3 regions of the Vibrio sp. R10-SG3-ISO10 genome follow, and region 2 is predicted to be linked to each of the others. Evidence: riboswitches for the same ligand, from Rfam matches in the RefSeq annotation. Region 2 holds a riboswitch; each other region holds the start of a gene.
What was found. Region 2 has a riboswitch for thiamine pyrophosphate ahead of thiB (thiamine ABC transporter substrate binding subunit). Riboswitches for the same ligand answer to the same signal wherever they lie in the genome.
Positions count from the first base shown of each region.

Region 1: it holds a riboswitch for thiamine pyrophosphate, as region 2 does, so the genes downstream of both, thiD (bifunctional hydroxymethylpyrimidine kinase/phosphomethylpyrimidine kinase) here and thiB (thiamine ABC transporter substrate binding subunit) in region 2, are expected to answer to the same signal.
Region 3: it holds a riboswitch for thiamine pyrophosphate, as region 2 does, so the genes downstream of both, thiC (phosphomethylpyrimidine synthase ThiC) here and thiB (thiamine ABC transporter substrate binding subunit) in region 2, are expected to answer to the same signal.

Region 1 is NZ_JCBDHG010000022.1:463,097-465,297, reverse strand. Features, by position in the region: gene AC6R16_RS15590 (ABC transporter ATP-binding protein) at 1-354, opposite strand, end outside; gene thiD (bifunctional hydroxymethylpyrimidine kinase/phosphomethylpyrimidine kinase) at 344-1,174, opposite strand; TPP riboswitch at 1,275-1,384, opposite strand; gene AC6R16_RS15580 (HDOD domain-containing protein) at 1,552-2,201, shown strand, end outside.
Region 2 is NZ_JCBDHG010000023.1:112,528-114,728, reverse strand. Features, by position in the region: gene mpl (UDP-N-acetylmuramate:L-alanyl-gamma-D-glutamyl-meso-diaminopimelate ligase) at 1-507, shown strand, start outside; gene AC6R16_RS18800 (flavin prenyltransferase UbiX) at 522-1,148, shown strand; TPP riboswitch at 1,197-1,318, shown strand; gene thiB (thiamine ABC transporter substrate binding subunit) at 1,386-2,201, shown strand, end outside.
Region 3 is NZ_JCBDHG010000016.1:100,093-102,293, reverse strand. Features, by position in the region: gene AC6R16_RS08060 (multicopper oxidase domain-containing protein) at 1-66, shown strand, start outside; gene crcB (fluoride efflux transporter CrcB) at 175-558, shown strand; TPP riboswitch at 628-726, shown strand; gene thiC (phosphomethylpyrimidine synthase ThiC) at 890-2,201, shown strand, end outside.

The DNA of each region.
Region 1 (2,201 bases), on a different contig from region 2:
CTGAAGTGCTTTGTCATGCTTAACATTTTGCGCACCAAAGTTACGGCTTAACATAACGTTATCTATGACATTTAACCAAGGCAGTAATAGGTCCTGCTGGGCCATGTAGGCAATTTGCTCATGTAAGTCTTGCCCTTGGCTTAGCTTAAGGGTCCCCTTCCATTCCACTTTGCTATCAAGTAAACCCGCTAAATAGCGCAACAACGTGGTTTTACCGCAGCCGCTTCGACCTAGCAGACTTGTCCACTTCCCAGCTGGGATGTGCATATCTAAGCCAGTTAGGGTCGGGGTTGGGCTATCGAGATAGCGAAGCTGTGACGCCTTGAGCTCTATCCCGATCGCTTTAGCGCACATTGGTGTGGCCACAGAAAAAGTGGTTCACTGGGCCATGACCTTGACCCACATCTAACTGATCGGCGTGCGCAATGGCTTGAGAGATATATTGCTTACCAAGATACACCGCTTTATGAAGACGGTTACCTTGAGCAAGGTATGAAGCAATGGCAGAAGAGAGGGTGCAACCTGTACCGTGCGTATTTTTGGTCGCGACACGTTTTGCGCTCAATAACTCACTGCTTTCTTGCTCAATAAGGAGATCATTACTGTTTTGGTCTTTCTCTAAGTGCCCACCTTTAAGCAGCACTGCTTTCGCCCCAAGCGTGCGTAATGACTCGATCATCGCCCCCATTTGCTCTTCATCTTGAGGAACCTCACCACCAATCAGAGCCGCCCCTTCAGGCAGGTTCGGGGTAATAAGATCCGCGAGTGGTAGCAGTTCTTGTTTGAGCGTAGAGATTGCCGATTGTTCTAGTAATAGATCACCGCTTGTTGCAACCATGACAGGATCAACCACGAGATGCTTAGGTTGGTATTGACGTATTTTAGCCGCCACAACCTTGATGATTTCGGCATCAGCCAGCATACCAACCTTAACCGCGACGACATTCAAATCAGTAAATACAGCATCGAGCTGGCTTTCAATATGCGCTAATGGAATCGGGTGAATGGCGGTCACGCCTCGGGTGTTTTGCGAAGTAATGGCTGTAATGACAGAGCACGCGTAACTGCCTGTCGCTGACATCGCTTTAATATCCGCTTGGATGCCTGCGCCGCCACCGCTGTCAGAGCCAGCAATGGTTAATACAATAGGTGTTGTGTCTTGTGAATGTGGCATAGATGCTCCTACTACAAGACGTATAGGAACTCTCGACCACGAAAAGAACGCTCATAAAGAGACTTACTATCGAATGCGAGTACACTAAACCCGAGAAATGGAATTAGTGTGCATAGTTCCCTACGTCAGTGCTAACTGAATCAGGTTCAACGGGTCTCGCTTCGCGATCTCAGCCCTTTCCCTATTGGGTAGGCTCCCCGACTATTTCCGCAGATGATAACAATAAAAGTAAATTTAGTGCATCACTTATTTGGTGCGATGCTACAAAAAACAAACAAAACATTAGCCCGCACATATGGTATTGATTGCTTATCTTTGTAACAGGATAAGTTTCTGAACTATAGTAACTTAGCTCACATGGAATTAAGGAGAGAGCTATGAGCCAGGAGGCACTACTATCTCGACTGAACGAGTTACCGAGAATCCAGAAGGTACTTCAAGAGCTTCTCGATATGGTCAACACAAGTGATGTCGACTTTAAAGAACTAGCGAATAAAATAGCAACGGATCAAGTTCTTAGCGCTAGATTGCTCCGTCTTGCCAATTCAGCTCATTTTGGAGGAAGCAAAAGCGTATCTTCGATAAATGAAGCCTTACTTCGAGTTGGAACAGGCCCCGTGAGAACATTAGTTGTCGCTTCAGTTCTCTCTAGTGCCTTCCCTAGAATTAAAACATTAGATATGGATAAATACTGGGAAGAAACGTTCGAAGTGTCGATTATTGCTAGCAAAATTGCCGTTGAGACAGGCATGGATAGCAATGAAGTTTTCACAACGGGCGTATTACACAACATTGGCGAGTTGATGATTCATACGTTAGTTCCAGAGCAAGCAAAAGCCATTGCAGAAAGAGCCGAAGCGGGTGAAAGTGCCATTGCGGTTCAGGAAGAAATATTAGATATCACAGCACCTACTCTTGGAGCAAAACTAGCCAAAACTTGGCGCTTCCCTGATGACATGGTCGACGCCATTGCAAATTTTGCGGAGCCACGAGATGCCGAGATTTCTCCTAAAATGGCCACCACTCT
Region 2 (2,201 bases):
AATGCTTTGATGGCGATAGCCGCAGCGCGCCATGTTGGCGTTACCCCAGACTTAGCCTGTGAATCTTTAGCCAAATTTATCAATACCAAACGCCGCTTGGAGATCAAAGGTGAGGTCAATGGCATCACGGTTTACGACGATTTTGCCCATCATCCGACCGCGATTGAACTGACGCTCGGTGGATTACGTAATAAGGTCGGCGATAGCAAAATTATCGCGGTACTCGAACCACGCAGCGCTACAATGAAGCGAGGTGTTCACAAGGATACGTTGGCCGCTTCGTTACAAAAAGCCGATCAGGTGTTTTTATATCAACCCGACTCGATTGATTGGTCGGTGGAAGATATTGCAGCTCAATGTGATCAACCTGCGCAAACCTCAGATAATGTCGATGAGCTAGTGGAGCAAATTGTTGCTAGTGCTAGTTCGGGTGACCAGATTTTGGTTATGAGCAATGGCGGGTTCGAAGGTATTCACAATAAGCTTCTGGCAAAGCTAGAGCAATAGTGTAGTTTTTTTATATGATTAAACAACAAAAAGCCATCACCTTAGCCTTTACCGGTGCCTCTGGTGCTCCTTATGGTTTACGCCTATTAGAGCGCCTTCTGGCTGCTGATTATCAAGTTTATCTGCTTGTTTCATCCGCTGCGAGAGTGGTGCTTGCAACTGAACATGACCTTAAACTGCCAGCTAATCCTGATTCGGCTAAGCAAACTTTGGTTGAGCATCTCAATTGCGACCCAGACAAGCTGATTGTATGCGGTAAAGATGACTGGTTCTCTCCGGTGGCATCTGGCTCTGCTGCGCCGAAACAGATGGTCGTCTGTCCTTGCTCAGCAGGCAGCGTTGCGGCGATTGCGCACGGTATGTCTGATAACCTGATTGAACGTGCCGCAGACGTGGTGATGAAAGAGCGTGGTCAACTACTGTTGGTGGTTCGCGAGACGCCATTCTCTACCCTGCATCTCGAGAACATGCACAAGCTGTCACAAATGGGCGTGACCATCATGCCTGCTGCACCAGGTTTTTATCATCAACCGAAATCGATTGATGATCTGGTTGATTTTATGGTCGCGCGTATTCTCGACCACCTAGGAGTAGATCAAGGATTGGTTCCTCGCTGGGGCTATGACTCCCGTCAGAGCTGATATGTGAACGGCGCTAGCTATTGAGTCACATAACTATTACAATTCGACCGTTACTCATCGGGGAGCTATTGACCTAACTTATGTTAGCGTCAGCTGAGATCGAGCCATCGCTTGGGACCCGTGTACCTGAACCAGATAATGCTGGCGTAGGAATTGAGTTTGGATTTGAACTCCGCTTCTCAAACCTGTGCCGCTCAAACAAGGAGAGAGCGAGCAGTGAAAAACACTCTAAGCACCATTTCAATAAGTTCCCTTGCGTTAGCAGTGCTAGCGACAGTTCCAGCGACAGCCGCAGAAAACAGTTTAACTGTCTATACCTACGACTCTTTTGCCGCCGATTGGGGCCCAGGTCCAATCGTAGAAAAAGCATTTGAAGCGCATTGTGGTTGTGATGTTAATTTCGTCGCATTGGATGATGGTGTCTCTATCCTTAACCGTCTGCGTTTAGAAGGCGATAACAGCAAAGCGGATATTATTTTAGGCTTAGACAACAACCTGATGGCGGAAGCGAAAAAAACAGGTTTGTTGGCTGAACATAGCGTAGACACCAGCAAGGTTGCTTTGCCAAATGGCTGGGCGGACAAAACCTTCGTCCCTTATGATTTCGGTTACTTTGCTTTTGTTTACAACAAAGAGAAGCTAGCTAACCCACCAAAAAGCTTAAAAGAACTGGTGGAATCACGCGATGATCTGAAAGTGATCTATCAAGATCCACGCACTTCAACACCAGGGCAAGGTCTGATGCTGTGGATGAAGTCTGTTTACGGCGATGATGTGACTCAGGCTTGGCAAAATCTTGCCAAGAAAACCGTAACCGTCACTAAAGGTTGGTCTGAAGCGTATTCAATGTTCCTCGAAGGTGAGTCTGATCTGGTTCTCTCTTACACCACATCTCCTGCTTATCACTTGATTGCCGAAAGTGACAACAAGTATGCCGCCGCTGATTTTGCCGAAGGTCACTACACTCAAGTGGAAGTGGCTGCGAAAGTAAAAGCGTCTAAAAATCAAAAGCTAGCAGATGAGTTCATGAACTTTATTCTAAGTGATGAGTTC
Region 3 (2,201 bases), on a different contig from region 2:
ATGTATCACTGTCATGTGATCGAGCATATGAAAACCGGACTAATGGGGTATATTGAAGTAAAGTGACTCCTGTAACTTTTAAAATGTTTGCAGTTAGTAATGGCTAAATCTTAATTTATGATCTTCCGTGAGCTTGTATTTTGGCTACAATACACCCAGTCAATCGGAGGAATTATGGGTCAGTTTTCAATATTGGGTTTTATCGCACTCGGTGGTGCATTTGGTGCATGCTCTCGTTATCTTGTTTCTGAGCTTTGTGTTGCACTTCTTGGGCGCGGATTTCCTTACGGTACGCTAGCTGTTAACGTGGTTGGTTCTTTCATTATGGGTTTGCTTATTGCGGCATTTGAAAATGATATGTTAGCCACCGAGCCATGGCGCCAAATTATCGGATTGGGCTTTCTAGGTGCACTCACCACCTTCTCTACGTTCTCTATGGATAATGTGCTTCTAATGCAGCAAGGCGCTTTTTTTAAGATGGGTTTGAATGTGTTGTTGAATGTCTTTTTAAGCATTTCTGCTGCATGGATTGGTTTTCAAATACTCATCAAGAGCTAATGTTGGTTAAAATTTAGCTAATTATTGTTCATCACGGCTTGGTTTACCCAAGCCGTTTTTATATACTGCAATTACTTGTCGGAGTGCCATAAGGCTGAGACCGTTAATTCGGGATCCGTTGAACCTGATCAGATTAAAATCTGCGAAGGGAACAAGAGAAGATATCTACACCAGAGTTCTGTCTGGTTACCTATCAAATAGTCGAATGTTGTTATATACCATTAGTGCACACTAATAAGGTCATAATTCGATTCCTCTTGTCGCATCTTTCCGCCAAGCATTTTTATCCCATTACTTTTTATCTAAGAATAACAAAGCAAGGAAAAATGCTATGTCGAGTCGCAAACAAGCGAGACTGGAAGCAAAACAGTTCATTGATACACTTTCGGTACAGCCGTACCCAAATTCAAGCAAAGTCTATGTAGAGGGTTCACGCCCAGATATTCGTGTGCCTATGCGAGAAATCTCACTCGCGGATAGTCTTATCGGAGGCACAAAAGAAGCGCCTATTTTCGAACCTAATGAGCCTGTACGTGTTTACGATACTTCCGGTGTATACACTGACCCAGAACACACTATTGACCTTTACAGCGGCCTACCAAAGCTAAGAGAAGGGTGGATTGAAGAACGAGCTGATACTGAATTACTCGACGATGTTAGCTCGGTATACACTAAGGAGCGTTTAGAAGACGAGACGCTTGATGAGCTACGTTATGGCAATTTGCCACGAATTAGACGTGCTAAAGATGGTCAGTGTGTCACTCAGCTGCACTATGCGCGCAAGGGTATCGTTACCCCTGAGATGGAATACATCGCCCTACGTGAAAATATGGGTCGCGCTCATTATCGCGATGAGGTGCTGAATCAACAGCATCCTGGTCAAAGCTTCGGGGCCAACTTACCCAAAGACATTACTGCAGAATTTGTTCGTAAAGAAGTCGCAGAAGGTCGAGCGATTATCCCTTCCAATATTAACCACCCAGAATCTGAACCAATGATTATTGGGCGTAACTTCTTAGTTAAAGTAAACGCTAATATCGGTAATTCATCAGTGACATCTTCAATTGAGGAAGAGGTTGAGAAGCTCGTATGGGCGACTCGCTGGGGTGGCGATACTGTTATGGATCTGTCTACTGGGCGTAATATTCACGAAACTCGTGAGTGGATTCTACGTAACAGTCCGGTGCCGATCGGTACTGTGCCAATGTACCAAGCGCTTGAAAAAGTGAACGGCATTGCGGAAAACCTCAACTGGGAAGTGATGCGCGATACTCTGATTGAGCAAGCAGAGCAGGGCGTCGATTACTTCACTATTCACGCAGGGTTATTGCTTCGCTATGTGCCTATGACGGCAAAACGTGTCACTGGCATTGTTTCTCGTGGTGGTTCTATTATCGCGAAATGGTGTTTAGCACATCATCAGGAAAGCTTCCTATATACTCACTTCCGCGAGATTTGTGAAATTTGTGCCAAGTATGACGTGGCGCTTTCTCTTGGTGATGGCTTGCGTCCTGGCTCAGTAGCCGATGCGAACGATGAAGCGCAGTTTGCTGAGCTTCGTACTCTAGGTGAGCTAACCAAGATTGCTTGGGAATATGACGTTCAGGTCATTATTGAAGGTCCAGGCCATATTCCGATGCATA